DNA from 3 places in the Streptomyces sp. NPDC104367 genome. Region 1 is predicted to be linked to each of the others. Evidence: predicted binding sites of a transcription regulator. Region 1 holds the regulator's gene; each other region holds the start of a gene.
What was found. Region 1 encodes HspR, which represses chaperone genes until heat shock. Its sites were predicted from a motif close to TTGAGNNNNNNNNNCTCAA; they were not measured.
Positions count from the first base shown of each region.

Region 1 (5,367 bases):
CGCGCGGTGTCCCGCAGATCGAGGTCTCCTTCGACATCGACGCCAACGGCATCATGCACGTGACCGCGAAGGACCTGGGCACGGGCAAGGAGCAGAAGATGACCGTCACCGGCGGCTCCTCGCTGCCGAAGGACGAGGTCGACCGCATGCGCCAGGAGGCCGAGCAGTACGCGGAGGAGGACCACCGCCGCCGCGAGGCCGCCGAGACCCGCAACCAGGGCGAGCAGCTCGTCTACCAGACCGAGAAGTTCCTCAAGGACAACGAGGACAAGGTCCCGGGCGAGATCAAGACCGAGGTCGAGGAGTCCATCGCCGAGCTGAAGGAGAAGCTCAAGGGCGAGGACACCGCCGAGATCCGCACCGCCACCGAGAAGGTCGCGGCCGTCTCCCAGAAGCTGGGCCAGGCCATGTACGCCGACGCCCAGGCCTCGGGTGCCGCCGCCGGCGGTGCCCCCGCCGGTGACGCGGCCGACGACGTGGTGGACGCCGAGATCGTCGACGACGAGCGCAAGGACGGTGCCGCGTGACGGAGGAGACCCCGGGCTTCGAGGAGAAGCCCGACGTCCCCTCCGGCGCCACCCCCGACGACGCCGAGCCGAAGGCCGCCCCCGCACAGGGGGCGGCCCCGGCCGGGGACTCAAGCGCACAGCTGGCCGGCCTGACGGCCCAGCTGGACCAGGTACGCACCGCGCTCGGCGAGCGCACCGCGGACCTCCAGCGCCTGCAGGCCGAGTACCAGAACTACCGCCGCCGCGTGGAGCGCGACCGGGTCACGGTCCGGGAGATCGCCATCGCGAACCTCCTGACCGAACTCCTGCCCGTGCTCGACGACATCGGCCGCGCCCGGGAACACGGCGAGCTGGTCGGCGGTTTCAAGTCGGTGGCCGAGTCGCTGGAGACGGTCGCGGCGAAGATGGGCCTGCAGCAGTTCGGCAAGGAGGGCGAGCCCTTCGACCCGACGATCCACGAGGCGCTGATGCACAGCTACGCGCCGGACGTCACCGAGACGACGTGCGTGGCGATTCTGCAGCCCGGGTATCGCTTCGGCGAGCGCACCATCCGCCCCGCGCGGGTGGCGGTCGCGGAACCGCAGCCGGGGGCGACCCCGGTGAAGGCCGAGGGGACCGAGGAGGCCCCCGCGGCGGCGGACGAGAAGGACAACGGCCCTGAGGAGGGCTGACGTCGTAGACAACAGGCGGATCACCGGGAAGGGGGCGCGTCGGGGATGAGCACCAAGGACTTCATCGAGAAGGACTACTACAAGGTCCTCGGCGTCCCCAAGGACGCCACCGAGGCCGAGATCAAGAAGGCGTACCGGAAGCTCGCCCGCGAGTTCCACCCGGACGCCAACAAGGGCAACGCCAGGGCCGAGGAGCGCTTCAAGGAGATCTCCGAGGCGAACGACATCCTCGGCGACCCCAAGAAGCGCAAGGAGTACGACGAGGCCCGCGCCCTCTTCGGCAACGGCGGGTTCCGCCCGGGGCCGGGCGCGGGCGGCGGCAACTTCAACTTCGACCTGGGCGACCTCTTCGGGGGCAACGCCCAGGGCCAGGGCGGCTTCGGCGGAGGCGGCGGCGGCTTCAGCGACGTCCTCGGGGGCCTGTTCAACCGGGGCGGGGGCGCGGGCCAGCGCCCCCAGCCCAGGCGTGGCCAGGACATCGAGTCCGAGGTCACGCTGAGCTTCACGGAGGCCATCGAGGGCGCCACGGTCCCGCTGCGGATGTCCTCGCAGGCCCCCTGCAAGGCCTGTTCGGGCACCGGCGACGCGAACGGCACGCCCCGGGTGTGCCCGACCTGCGTCGGCACCGGCCAGGTGGCGCGGGGATCGGGCGGCGGCTTCTCGCTCACCGACCCCTGCCCGGACTGCAAGGGCCGCGGTCTGATCGCGGAGAACCCCTGCGTGGACTGCAAGGGCAGCGGGCGTGCCAAGTCGTCCCGGACCATGCAGGTCCGCATCCCCGCCGGGGTGACGGACGGGCAGCGCATCCGGCTGCGCGGCAAGGGCGCGCCGGGCGAGCGCGGCGGCCCGGCCGGCGACCTGTACGTGATGGTCCACGTGGACGGCCACCCGGTGTTCGGCCGCAAGGAGGACAACCTCACGGTGACCGTCCCGGTGACCTTCACCGAGGCCGCGCTCGGCGGCGAGGTCAGGGTCCCGACCCTGGGCGGACCGCCGGTCACCCTCAAGCTGCCGCCGGGCACACCCAACGGGCGGACCATGCGCGCCCGGGGCAAGGGCGCGGTCCGCAAGGACGGCACCCGCGGAGACCTGTTGGTCACCGTCGAGGTGAGTGTTCCGAAGGACCTGTCGGGGAAGGCTCGTGACGCGCTGGAGGCGTATCGCGAGGCGACCGCGGGTGAGGACCCGCGGGCCGAGCTGTTCGAGGCCGCGAAGGGAGCATGACAGAGATGGACGGCCGTCGACGTAATCCGTATGAACTGACCGAGGAGACCCCGGTCTACGTCATCTCGGTGGCGGCCCAGCTCTCCGGACTGCACCCGCAGACGCTGCGCCAGTACGACCGTCTCGGCCTGGTCTCCCCGGACCGCACGGCCGGGCGGGGCCGTCGCTACTCGGCCCGTGACATCGAACTGCTCCGTCAGGTGCAGGCGCTGTCGCAGGACGAGGGCATCAACCTGGCCGGCATCAAGCGCATCATCGAACTGGAGAACCAGGTCGTCGCGCTCCAGCAGCGTGTCGCCGAACTCCAGGCGGCGGTCGACGGCGCGGCGGCCGCGATGCAGCAGCGTGAGGCCGCCGTGCACGCCTCCTACCGCCGCGACCTGGTCCCGTACCAGGAGGTCCAGCAGACCAGCGCGCTGGTGGTGTGGCGGCCGAAGAAGGCCAAGGACTAGGCGCACCCGTACGCGAGGGAAGGGCCCGGAGGACTCTCCGGGCCCTTCCCGTCGTTCCGGCCGTCCCGCCGGTCGTCCTGGCCGTCCCGCCGGTCGTCCTGGCCGTCGCCGATGTCGGCCCGTGAGGAACCGCGTTGGCCGTGACGATCTTCGTCTGCGCGTGAACTCCCTTTGGTGCAGGCCCCGTAAAGGGTGTTTGGAGGCGGTTCCGCTCAATCTTCACAGGTGCTGCGGAGAGTGGTGTTGCGCACTCGTTAAGTGATTCCGCTTGACGCCGGGTGCGGCTGACGCGTTGGCTTTTCAGACCCCTGGGTCGCAGAGCAGCCCCACGTCCGGAACGCACCTGAAGTGAGCCCCCGAATGCGTCGAATAGCCATGTTTGTGGCCGCGTCCACGATGACCCTCTCGCTCGCCGGGTGCGGGCTCAACGCGACGGGGTCCTCGACGTCCGCGAGCCCGACCAAGGGCAATGACGTGAAGGTCGGCATCCTGATGCCGGACATCATCAACACCCGGTACACGAACTTCGACTACCCGATCATGAAGGCGAAGATCGCGGAGCTCACCGACAACGAGGGCCAGGTCGAGTACGCCAACGCCGGGTCGTCCGCCGCCAAGCAGGCGACGCAGATGCAGAAGATGATCGACGACAAGGTCGACGTGATCATCCTCGACTCGGTCGACGCGCACGGCATCGCGAAGTCGGTGAAGAAGGCCAAGGAGGCGGGCGTCCCGGTCATCGCCTACGACCGCCTCGCCGAGGGCCCGATCGACTCCTACGTCTCCTTCGACAACGAGCTCGTGGGCGAGGTGCAGGCCCGCACCCTGCTGGAGGCGCTCGGCTCCGAGGTCGACACCTCCGACAAGGTCGTCATGGTCAACGGCTCGCCGACCGACCCGAACGCCAAGCAGTTCAAGACGGGCGCCGTGTCCGAGCTGAACGGCAAGGTGACCATCGCGGCCAGCTACGACACCAAGGACTGGGACCCGGTGATCGCCCAGAAGGAGGTCACCAAGGCGGTCGAGACGATCGGCAAGGACAACATCGCCGCGGTCTACTCCGCCAACGACGCCATGGCGGGCGGCATCGTCAAGGCCCTCAAGAACGCCGGCGTCACCACCATGCCGCCCATCACCGGGCAGGACGCCGACCTCGACGCCATCCAGCGGATCCTCATCGGCGAGCAGTACATGACCGTCTACAAGCCCTACCCGGACGAGGCCGAGGCCGCCGCCGAGATGGCCGTCTACAAGGTGCAGGGCAAGGACATCCAGTTCGACGCCCTCACCCAGGACCAGGTGGACAGCCCCACCAACAAGGACATCCCGTCCCAGCTGGTGCAGGTCAGCGCCGTGACGAAGAGCAAGATCAAGGACACCGTCGTCGCCGACGGCATCTTCAAGGTCTCGCAGATCTGCACCGCCGCCTACAAGACCGCGTGCGCGGCGGTGGGCCTCAAGTAGCCGGGGCGGGCCCGCGGACAGCGGGCGCCGCCGGCAACGTCGTCCCGCGCCCCGGACCAGCCCCGGGGCGCGGGACGACGCCGTTCAGGCGACCCTGGTGAACTCCACGCTCACCTCCGGGGCGCCGCCGGGGACCCCGCGGTAGACGCCCTTGTGCGGGGTCACGTCGTCGTAGTCCCGGCCCCGGCCCACGACCACGTGGTCCTCCCCGGCCCGCGCCCGGTTCGTCGGGTCGTACCCGCACCACTCGCCCGCCCAGTACTCGACCCAGGCGTGGCTCTGCCCGGCGACGGGCCGGTGCAGCTCCGCCTCCCGCTCCGGGTGCAGGTATCCCGAGACGTACCGGGTCGGCAGGCCGAGGCCGCGCAGCAGGGCGACCGTCAGATGCGTGATGTCCTGGCAGACGCCCGCCCGCTGGGCCCACGCCTGAGCGGGCGAGGTGTTCACCCCGGTCACCCCGGGCAGGTACGCCACCCGGTCGGCGACCATCCCGGAGACGGCCACCGCGGCCTCGTGCGGCCCCAGCCCGGCGGCGGCGCCCAGCGCCTTGCGCACCAGCTTCCCCGGCACCGACGTACGGGCCGTGCCGGCCGTGAACTCCAGCAGCCGTGACCCGCCCGCCCGTTCGGCCAGCTCGTCCCAGTCCGGCGGCTCGGGCAGCGGCCCCGGCGCCGACGTCTCCACCAGGCTCGACGCGGTGATCGTCAGGTCCCCGTGCGGCTCCAGCAGGTCGAAGCCGGTGACTTGGGTGCCCCAGTAGTCCCAGTACGACCAGACGGACGTCGCCGGACTGACGGTGACCCGCGCGTCCAGCGTCGTCTGCCCCGGCAGGGTCAGCGGGGTCATCCGGACCTCGTTGTGCGAGGAGGCCGCGGGCTGCGCGTACGCGACGCGGGTGGTGTGCTCGATGCGGAGGCGACGGGCCATGTCACGCTCCTTCCTGGGCCCACTCGACGGGCCCCTGGTACGGGAAGAACCGCTCCGCGACCGCGTCGGCGGACGCCATGCAGGCCTGCTGCAGATCGCGCAGCAGCACCGGCAGCTGGC
Region 1 covers NZ_JBVJND010000005.1:44,378-49,744, forward strand. Annotated here, with positions in the region: gene dnaK (molecular chaperone DnaK) at 1-527, shown strand, start outside; gene grpE (nucleotide exchange factor GrpE) at 524-1,180, shown strand; gene dnaJ (molecular chaperone DnaJ) at 1,226-2,404, shown strand; gene ACZ619_RS09205 (heat shock protein transcriptional repressor HspR) at 2,410-2,856, shown strand; gene ACZ619_RS09210 (sugar ABC transporter substrate-binding protein) at 3,217-4,320, shown strand; gene ACZ619_RS09215 (transglutaminase family protein) at 4,405-5,247, opposite strand; gene ACZ619_RS09220 (alpha-E domain-containing protein) at 5,249-5,367, opposite strand, start outside.

Region 2 (5,367 bases), on a different contig from region 1:
GCGCGCCGCCGCCAGACCCTTCGCCAACCCGGCTGCGCCCAGGGCACGTTCCTGCCCGGCGGTCGCGCCGTGGAGCCGGTTGGTCAGCTGGTAGGGGTCGTTCCTCAGGTCGTACAGCTCGCGGAAGAGGACGGCGCCGTCGCCCTGGGTGGGGCGGCCCCGGTTGTCGAGGCGGGTGCGGTAGTACTCCGTGTACTGCGTGGTCCTGCCGATGTGGGTGGCCCAGGTGTGGATCGGCTCCTGGTCCTGCCGGTTCCACCACCACTCGGCGAGCAGTTGTTCGCGGTCGTTGCGGGCGTCGAGCAGCGAGTGGCCGTCGTGCGGGGTGTCCGGGGTGACGCGGGCCGCGTCCAGGAAGGTCGGGGCGATGTCGACATGGCCGGTGAGACGGTCGTCGACGGTGCCCCCGCCGAGGCCGTGCGCCGGCCAGGACAGCCAGAACGGCACCTCCAGACTCGGCCGGTACGGCACCGACTTGCGCAGCCAGCCGTGGTCCGCCCAGCACAGCCCGTGGTCGCTGGTGTACACCACGAGGGTGTTCTCCAGCTGGCCCAGCTCCCGCAGCTTGTCGTGGAAGTCCTGCATCGCGTCGTCCACCGAGAGCAGCGTGCGCAACTGGCGGGTGCGCAGCGCCCTGCCCTGGGCGTAGGTGTGCTCGGACTTCCGGAGGAACGGCGGCTTGTCGCTCTTGTCGCTCTCGAACACGGAGGGGCGGCCGGGCCAGTCCGGGACGCTCGTGCGGGCGTACTTCCGCTCCGGGATGTTGAGTTCGTGCGCGCTGCGGGTGGCGACGTACGCGAACCAGGGCCGGGTGTCGGTGCGGGACCGCTCGATGAAGGCGAGGGTGCGGTCGCGGATGACGGTGGTGTTGTAGCCGGGGATGTTCCGGACCGTGCCGTTGTCGTTGTAGTGGCCGTCGTAGTACGCCACGGGTTCCTGGAGGAGCCACTCGTCGAAGTGGGGCGGGTTGTCGCCGGTGTGCCAGAAGTTGAGGTACTTGCCGAACAGGCCGGTGCGGTAGCCGGCCTCGTGCAACTGGCGCTGGACGGTGGTGTGCTGGTCCAGGTGGTAGGGGTGGCGGGTGTCGAGGACGCCGTGGTTGTGGGCGTAGCGCCCCGACATGATCGTGGACCTGGAGGGCGCGCAGAGCGGGGTGTTGGCGTGCGCGCGGGCGAAGGTCACGCCCTGTCCGCCCAGCCAGTCGGCGGTGCGGCGGACCGCCCAGTCCGTCTCCTTGGGCTGGTCGTCGGTGAGGACGAAGAGGATGTTCGGGCGCGGGTCGGTGCGGGGGAGGGGGGAGGCGGGCGGGCGGCTCGCGACGGGGGCGGCGGAGGCGGTGCGGCCGGGGGTGGGGGTGCCGTGGTCGGTGTCGTCCGCGGCGCGTACGGCCAGTGGGACGGCCGCGCCTGCCGCGACCACGGCCGCGCCGGTGAGTACCGCCCGCCGTCCCGGCCCACGCATCGGTTTCTCACCCATGAATCCCCCCAAGTCCCCGTTTGCGCACCCCGTTCACTGTGAACCAGCTGGCAGTTTCGGTTGCTTTCCTGTGAGTTGCGTTGCAGTGATGTAGCGGTGGCCTTGCGGAGTCATGGCAATGCCTTCGGGGAATCCCGGCACCCCACCATACGGTCACCGCCCCACACCTTTTCCCACCCCACCGCCCGCGCCCCACGCCCGGATCGGCCGCGGAAGGGGCGCGAGGGCCCACGCGCCCAGCCGCGACGCACCCGCACCACGCAACGGCGGCCCGCCCCGCGGGCTCGGCGCCGCCGGGCTGCGCCGTTGGGGGCTGGGCGCCGTGGCGGCGGAGATGCCCACCCCCCGTGAGGACGCCCCCGGGGTCGAAGGGAATGTGCCCTCACCCCCCGCTGTTCTCGCCTGCACGCCCCTGTTTGGCCAGGTCAGGTGGGGATCGCTGACAGCGAACACGGGGGTGGGAACATTCCGGGGGGCTTCGACATTGAGTCGGCATAGCTCAAGTTGACTGCCGAAGGGGAGATCATGGCTTCGACGTCCGCATCACTCACCCTGCCTGTGCTGCCGCTCGACGACGAGGTCGTGCTGCCCGGGATGGTGGTCCCGCTGGACCTGAAGGATCCCGATGTGCGCGCCGCCGTGGAGGCCGCGCAGGCCGCCGCCCGCAACGAGCCCGGCAAGCCCAGGGTGCTGCTGGTGCCAAGGGTCGACGGGGCCTACCCGGGCACCGGCGTGCTCGGCACCGTGGAGCAGGTCGGCCGCCTCGCCGACGGCGACCCCGGCGCGCTGATCCGCGGCCGCTACCGCGTCCGCATCGGCGCCGGCACGACCGGCCCCGGCGCCGCCCTGTGGGTCGAGGGAACCCGCATCGACGAGAACGTCCCGGAGCCGCTGCCCGGCCATGTCACCGAACTGGTCAAGGAGTACAAGGCCCTGGCCACCGCCTGGCTGCGCAAGCGCGGCGCCTGGCAGGTCGTGGACCGCGTCCAGGCCATCGACGACGTGTCCCAGCTCGCCGACAACTCCGGCTACTCACCCTTCCTGACCACCGACCAGAAGGTCGAGCTCCTGGAGACCGTCGACGCGGTCGCCCGCCTCGGGCTCGCCACCCAGCAGCTCCGCGACCACCTCGCCGAGCAGGACGTGGCCGAGACCATCGCCAAGGACGTCCAGGAGGGCGTCGACAAGCAGCAGCGCGAGTTCCTGCTCCGCCGCCAGCTGGAAGCCGTCCGCAAGGAACTGCGCGAGCTGAACGGCGAGAAGAGCGACGGCGAGGAGTCCGACGACTACCGCGCCCGCGTGGAGGCCGCCGACCTGCCCGAGAAGGTCCGCGAGGCCGCCCTCAAGGAGGTCGACAAGCTGGAGCGGTCCAGCGACCAGTCGCCCGAGGGCTCGTGGATCCGCACCTGGCTGGACACGGTGCTGGAACTGCCGTGGAACGAGCGCACCGAGGACGCGTACGACATCCAGGGCGCCAAGGCGGTCCTGGACGCCGAGCACGCCGGCCTGGAGGACGTGAAGGAGCGGATCACCGAGTACCTGGCGGTGCGCAAGCGCCGCAGCGACCGGGGCCTCGGGGTCATCGGCGGGCGCCGCGGCGGTGCCGTGCTGGCCCTGGTCGGCCCGCCCGGCGTCGGCAAGACCTCGCTCGGCGAGTCCGTCGCGCACGCGATGGGGCGCAGGTTCGTCCGCGTCGCCCTCGGCGGGGTGCGGGACGAGGCGGAGATCCGCGGCCACCGCCGTACGTACGTCGGCGCGCTGCCCGGCCGGATCGTGCGGGCGGTCAAGGAGGCCGGCTCGATGAACCCGGTCGTCCTGCTGGACGAGATCGACAAGGTGGGGTCCGACTTCCGGGGCGACCCGGCGGCCGCCCTGCTCGAAGTCCTCGACCCGGCGCAGAACCACACCTTCCGCGACCACTACCTGGAGGTCGAGCTCGACCTGAGCGACGTGGTGTTCCTCGCCACGGCGAACGTGCTGGAAGCCATTCCGGAGGCCCTGCTCGACCGTATGGAGCTGGTCCGCCTCGACGGCTACACCGAGGACGAGAAGGTCGTCATCGCCCGTGACCACCTGCTCCCGCGCCAGCTGGAGCGGGCGGGCCTCGCCGGGGACGAGGTGACGCTCGACGAGAGCGCGCTGCGCAGGCTCGCCGGCGAGTACACCCGCGAGGCGGGCGTGCGCACCCTGGAGCGGTCGATCGCCCGGCTGCTGCGCAAGATCGCGGCCCAGCACGAACTCGGCGACCGGGAGCTGCCGTTCACCGTCAGGGACGAGGACCTGCGCGCCCTGATCGGCCGGCCGCACCACGTGCCCGAGTCCGCCCAGGACCCGGCCGAGCGGCGTACGGCGGTGCCGGGCGTGGCCACCGGCCTCGCGGTCACCGGAGCGGGCGGTGACGTCCTCTTCGTGGAGGCGTCGCTGGCCGATCCGGAGACGGGCGCGGCGGGACTGACCCTGACCGGCCAGCTGGGCGACGTGATGAAGGAGAGCGCGCAGATCGCGCTGTCCTTCCTGCGCTCGCACGGTGCCGAACTGGAACTCCCGGTCGGCGACCTGAAGGACCGGGGCGTGCACATCCACTTCCCGGCGGGCGCGGTCCCCAAGGACGGCCCGAGCGCCGGTGTCACGATGACCACGGCCCTCGCGTCGCTGCTCTCCGGGCGGCTGGTCCGCACGGACGTGGCGATGACCGGCGAGGTCTCGCTGACCGGCCGGGTGCTGCCGATCGGCGGCGTGAAGCAGAAGCTGCTCGCCGCCCACCGCGCCGGGGTGACCACCGTGGTCATCCCCAAGCGCAACGAACCCGACCTGGACGACGTCCCGGCCGAGGTGCTGGACAAGCTCGACGTCCACGCCGTGACCGACGTCCGCCAGGTCCTGGAGCTGGCGCTCGCGCCCGCCGTCAGCGGGGCGGCGCCGGAGGTTCCGGCAGCGGCGTGACGGAAGCTGCCGGAGGACACAGGGCCCGGTCCCGCGAGGGGCCGGGCCCTCGACCCGCGCGGGCCGTCCGTCAGCCGTTGGCGAGTGCGACGACCTTGTCCAGGGTCCCGTCGAACCGGTCGTGGTCGCCGACCGTCGGGCCCGACGACGTGTACTGCCACATGGTGTACGCCTTCCACCCGGCCGGCAGCGTCCCCGCCTCGGAGGCGTACCGGGCGATCCACAGCGGGTTGGCGGCCGCGAAGCCGGCGTGGTTGCCGGTGCAGTCGGTCCACCAGCTGGTGGCGGTGTAGATGACGGCGTTCCGGCCGGTGCGCGCCTTGTACCGGTTCAGGAAGTCGGTGATCCAGGTGACCATCGAGCTCTTCGACTTGCCGTAGCAGGCGTCGCCGTACGGGTTCCACTCGATGTCGAGCACGCCGGGCAGGGTCTGGCCGTCCCGGGACCAGCCGCCGCCGTGGTCGACGAAGTAGTCGGCCTGGGCCGCGCCGCCCGTGGTGTCCGGGGTCGCGAAGTGGTAGGCGCCGCGGATCATGCCGACGTCGTAGGAGCCGTTGTACTGCTGGGCGAAGTAGGGGTTGCGGTAGTACGTGCCTTCCGTGGCCTTCGTGTACGCCCATCTGACCCCGCCGGCCAGCAGCGTCGCCCAGGCGACGTCGCCCTGCCAGCCGGCGACGTCGACGCCCTCGGTCTGGGTGGCGTCGGCGGCCTTGGGCGTGCCGCCCCGGCCGTCGTGGGCCACGACGCCCATGCCCATGTACGCCGAGCCGCGGTCCGGGACGGACGCGCCGGCGTGGGCGGGGGTCAGGGGGAGCGTGACGAGCAGGGCCGTGAGCAGGGCGGTCAGCAGCGTGGGGGTGGGTCTGCGTGACGGCATGACATTCCTCCGTGGGGTGAGGTGGGGTCCCCGATGTGTCAGATATGCCAGAGGTGACCGGTCCGGCACGG
Region 2 covers NZ_JBVJND010000010.1:172,834-178,200, forward strand. Annotated here, with positions in the region: gene ACZ619_RS17505 (sulfatase family protein) at 1-1,476, opposite strand, end outside; gene lon (endopeptidase La) at 2,002-4,419, shown strand; gene ACZ619_RS17515 (lysozyme) at 4,490-5,296, opposite strand.
Region 2: the regulator HspR is predicted to act here: its motif matches at 1,961-1,979, upstream of lon (endopeptidase La).

Region 3 (5,367 bases), on a different contig from region 1:
TCTACCAGGTCCACGCGGTCGTCGGCATGGTCCTCATCGCCCTGGTCCCCTACACCCGCCTGGTCCACATGTTCAGCGCCCCGCTCCAGTACCTCTTCCGCCCGTACGTGGTGTACCGCAGCAGGGACCCGAGGCAGCTGGGTCCCCGCCCGGACCGCCGGGGCTGGGAAACGACCCGCCGCTGACCCGTCCCGTTCCGGCGGCGCCTACCCGGCCGTGCCCTTCTCGTCGTCCACGATCTCGGCGTCCACCACGCCCTCCTCGTCGGCTTCCGGCGCCCGCTGCCGCTCGGCCGAACCGCCGGAGGCACTCGCGTACATGGCCTGCCCGACCCGCTGGCTGACCGTCGCCAGCCGCTCCACGCCCTGCCTCAGCTCCGCGGTGTCGGCGTCGCGCTCCAGCAGTGCCCTGAGCTCGGTGATCGCCGTCTCCACGTCGGCCCTGGTGTCGGCCGGCACCCGCTCCGCGTTCTCCCGCAGGAAGTTCTCGGTCTGGTAGACGAGTTGCTCCGCCTGGTTCCGGGTCTCCGCCGCCTCCCGGCGCCTGCGGTCCTCGTCGGCGTACTGCTCGGCCTCGCGCATCATGCGGTCGATGTCGTCCTTGGGCAGGGCGGAGCCGCCGGTCACCGTCATCTTCTGCTCGCGGCCGGTGGCGAGGTCCTTCGCCGAGACGTGCATGATCCCGTTCGCGTCGATGTCGAAGGCCACCTCGATCTGCGGCACACCGCGCGGTGCCGGCGGCAGACCGGTCAGGTCGAAGACGCCGAGCTTCTTGTTGTAGGCGGCGATCTCCCGCTCGCCCTGGTAGACCTGGATGCCGACCGAGGGCTGGTTGTCGGTGGCGGTGGTGAAGATCTCCGAACGGCGGGTCGGGATCGTGGTGTTGCGCTCGATCAGCCTGGTCATGATGCCGCCCTTGGTCTCGATCCCCAGGGACAGCGGGGTGACGTCGAGCAGCAGTACGTCCTTCACGTCCCCGCGGATGACGCCCGCCTGGAGGGCCGCCCCGACCGCGACCACCTCGTCGGGGTTGACCCCCTTGTGCGGGTCCTTGCCGGTGAGTTCCCTGACCAGGTCGCTGACCGCGGGCATCCGGGTCGAGCCGCCGACCAGGATGACGTGGTCGATCGCGGACAGCGGTACGCCGGCGTCCTTGACGGCCTGGTGGAACGGCTTCTTGCAGCGGTCCAGCAGGTCCGCCGTCAGCTCCTGGAACTGGGCCCGCGTCAGCTTCTCGTCCAGGTGCAGCGGGCCCTCGGCGGAGGCGGTGACGTACGGCAGGTTGACCGAGGTCTCCGTGGACGACGACAGCTCGATCTTCGCCTTCTCCGCGGCCTCGCGCAGCCGCTGCACCGCCATCCTGTCGTTGCCGAGGTCGACGCCGTGCTGCCCCTTGAACCGCTTCACGAGGTGCTCGACGATCCGCTGGTCCCAGTCGTCGCCGCCGAGCAGGGTGTCCCCGTTGGTGGCCTTGACCTCGATCACGCCGTCGCCGATCTCCAGCAGGGAGACGTCGAAGGTGCCGCCGCCGAGGTCGAAGACGAGGACGGTCTGCTCCTCGCCCCGGTCGAGGCCGTAGGCGAGCGCGGCGGCCGTCGGCTCGTTGATGATCCGCAGCACCTTCAGGCCGGCGATCTCCCCGGCCTCCTTGGTGGCCTGCCGCTGGGCGTCGTCGAAGTACGCCGGCACGGTGATCACCGCGTCGGTGACGTCCTCGCCGAGGTAGGCCTCGGCGTCCCGCTTCAGCTTCTGCAGCACCCGCGCCGACAGCTCCTGGGCCCGGAACCGGGTGCCGTCCACGGAGCCGCCGTCCGGGAACCGCCAGGCCGCGTCGCCCATGTGCCGCTTCACCGAGCGCGCGGTGCGGTCCACGTTGGTCACCGCCTGCCGCTTGGCGACCTCGCCGACCAGCACCTCGCCGTTCTTCGCGAAGGCCACCACCGACGGGGTGGTGCGCGCCCCCTCGGCGTTCGCGACGACGGCGGGCTCACCGCCCTCCAGGACCGCCACCACCGAGTTCGTCGTACCGAGGTCGATACCGACCGCGCGTGCCATGTCCGTCCCCTTCCGCCCGGGCGTCCCCGACTCCAGCACAAAACTTGAGCGGGCCGTTGTCAATGCCGGGTACCCCGGGGAACGACGATGCCGCGTCCCGCCGGGCGGGACGCGGCATCGCGAGGGGAGGCGAAGGTCAGGCGAGCTTCGCGTCGAGGGTGATCGTGGTGCCGGCCAGGGCCTGGCTGACCGGGCAGTTCTTCTTGGCGTCCTCGGCGGCCGCGGCGAAGCCGGCCTCGTCCAGGCCGGGGACCGCGCCCTCGACGGTCAGGTGGATCCCGGTGATGCCCTCACCCGGCTGGAAGGTGACGTCGGCGTTGGTGACCAGCTTGGTGGGCGGGGTGCCGGCGCCGGCCAGGGCGTGCGACAGGGCCATGGAGAAGCAGCTGGAGTGGGCGGCCGCGATCAGCTCCTCGGGGCTGGTCTTGCCGTTCGCCTCCTGCGAGCGCGAGGCCCACGTCACCGGCTGCTGGCCGATGCCGGAGGAGTCGAAGGTGATGACACCGTTGCCCTCCAGAAGACTGCCTTCCCAGACGGTGTGTGCGGTGCGCGTGGTTGCCACGGTGAATCCTTCCGAATTCAGGCTGTTCCTTGGGACCCCCCATCCGATCACATCCACCCGTCCTCCACCCGTCGATCGAGGCGTCGACCTGCCGGGAAAGGTCTGTGAATCCGGTGCCGGACGACAATCGGAAGCCCTACAGTCCCTCCCATGGTGGAACTCTTCCAAGTCCTCGGGGGAATAGCCGGATTTGGTGGGATCGCCCTCGGCGTTCTGTACCTGCTGTACCGGGATCTCGTACGCGACATCATCCGCAACCGGATGTTCCGGACCCTGAGCTCCGCGCAGGCCACCGCGCTGTTCGGCGCGGTCGTCGTGCTGGCGTTCGTCATCGCAATCCTCGGCGTCTTCGCGACGCTCGCCGAGAGCAGGGGCGTACTGCAGTTCCTGGTGCTGGTGGGCATGCTGCTGCTGTTCCTGCTGGCGGCTCTGCTCATCGTGGTCAGGGTGGCCACCGCCGCCTCGCGCGCGCCTGCCGGGACAGACCGGGCCGAACGCTCTCTGACGACGGTGCGCCGTCATGTGGAGGCCGACGAGCCCGACGCGGCGGAACGCGCCCTGGAGGCCTCGCGGCTGGACCGGGAGTCGGAGGAGTTCTGGTACTGGAAGGCACGGATCGCCCTGGCCCGGGGCAATCTCGTGGTCGCATCGGGATACGTCGAGGAGGCGTTGCAGCTCGACCGGACGAGCCCGCACAGCCTCGCCCTGAAGATCGCACTCCTGCTGCTCGGCAACGACACGGCGGGACGGGACCGGGCCGCGCGCCTGGCGGACGACAGCACAGGGCTCAGCGCCGACCTCGACGCCTGGCTGAGGCGGCTCCGGGCGGAAAACATGTTCGATGACAGCGGGATGCGCACACGCACGCAGCTGGAGACGCGGTGTCCGCTCCCCACGCGCACGACGGAGAGATCTCATGCCGAGTGAAGACAGCACGGGGGCCGCGGCACGAACGGCGATCCTGTACGCAGGCCCGGAGCCGGGTGCCACGGCCGAGGAGGAACGGAAGGTACGCGCCTGGGCCGCCGAGCTGACGCTGGCCCCGCTGGAGACGGCGGCCCGGACACCGGAGGAGGTCGACGCGCTGCTCGCGGAACATCCCGAGGCCGTGCTCCTGGTCCGCCCAGGGCCGTACCGCACGGCGACGGGCCCGGGGAGCGGGGGCGCGGTGTGGAACTTACTCCGTGCCGGGGCGGGCCTGTGGATGTGCACCCCGGCGCGGGCCACGGCGGAGGACGGGCTCGTAGGGCTGCTCGGCCATCAGGCGATCGTATGGGCCGCCCCCGGGGTGCCGCCGGCCGCCCGCCGGGAGGTCGCGGACCGGCTCGGCCTCAGCATCGAACACACGCTCACCGGCACCGAGGGTCTGCCGGACTCGATCCGGCTGGTCCGCAGGCTCACCGGTTACGGCCGACGGACGGCGACCGTGCTCATCCACCCGGACGTGCCCGCCCCGGACCCGTCGGATCCCGATTCGATGCTGTGGTCGTGGCTGGAGCGAGGTGTGCCGGTCGTCTCCTGGGAGCCGCGACGCGTCACCCGTGGAGCGGCGGCGCCGGGCCGGTTCGATCGCCCGGAGCCCCTGGGCGCGCCCGGTCCGACGACGCCCGCCGACATCACCGGACCGCACCTCAGGGACCTGGAGAGCATGCGGGGCAGGCCGGAGTCGCTCGTGGTGGGGAGCATGCGCGAGCCCGACACCTCCGCGCCGCCCGGCCGCGACGAACACGCGACGGCGGCCCCCATGAGCGCGATGCCGAGGTCGTACAGCTACGACTCGCACCGCCTCTCCGCGCCCGCCGCACCCACGTCCGCCGCGTACCCGCCGCCGCGCGGCCCCGGTCACACCCCCCGCGACACCAGCCGCCCCCTCCCCCGCGACGGCCTCTACGTCCGGCGGAACAACGCCTTCGGGACGCGCTCCGTGCTCGGGGCGAAGGAGCTGATCGAGCAAGGCGTGATCATCGGCCAGGAGCACATCCGGTTCGACGACTTCTTGGTGTCCCGTGACGGGCAGGTGCCCGGCCCCGAGACCGGGGAGGCGGTCTCGGTGAGTCACGGGCTCGCCGCCGTCTCCGGGGAGTTCAAGGCCAACGAGGCGACGACCCACTTCGTGGAGATCGCGGTGAAGGCCGCCCGGACTCCGGCCGCCCCAGGCCCCGCCGCCCAGCCGCTGCCGGTCAACTTCGTGTTCGTCGTGGACACCAGCGGTTCGATGTCCGGCGCCAAGCTCGACACCGTCAAGTCCGCCCTGCACACCATCTACGGCCGACTCAGCCCCACGGACTGCCTGGGCATCATCACCTTCGACCACACGGTGCGCACCGTGCTGCCTTCCGCGACGAAGGAGGCCCTCGACAGGTCCGGTGCGTTCACCGCGGCCCTGTCCGGTCTCAGAGCCGGCGGCGGGACCGACATCAACCTCGGCGTCGGCTACGGCATCGACGAGATCAGCCGCAACGCCGCGGGCGGCCGTACGGTCAACTGCCTCTACCTCTTCTCGGACGGCGACCCGACCTCCGGCGAACGCGACTGGATCAGGATCCGCACCAACATCGCGGCCCGGCTGCGCGGTGATCTCACCCTGTCCTGCTTCGGCTTCGGCTCCGACGCCCGGATGCCCGAACTCGCCGCGCTGGCGGGCCTGGCCGGAGGTCACTCGACCTTCGTCACCCGCCCCGAGCAGGTTCAGACCGACCTCCTAGGCGATCTGAACCGGAGGGACCATCTGGCGGCGATCGACATCCAACT
Region 3 covers NZ_JBVJND010000027.1:11,841-17,207, forward strand. Annotated here, with positions in the region: gene narI (respiratory nitrate reductase subunit gamma) at 1-185, shown strand, start outside; gene dnaK (molecular chaperone DnaK) at 207-2,054, opposite strand; gene ACZ619_RS32835 (OsmC family peroxiredoxin) at 2,191-2,616, opposite strand; gene ACZ619_RS32840 (hypothetical protein) at 2,767-3,543, shown strand; gene ACZ619_RS32845 (VWA domain-containing protein) at 3,533-5,367, shown strand, end outside.
Region 3: the regulator HspR is predicted to act here: its motif matches at 2,099-2,117, upstream of dnaK (molecular chaperone DnaK).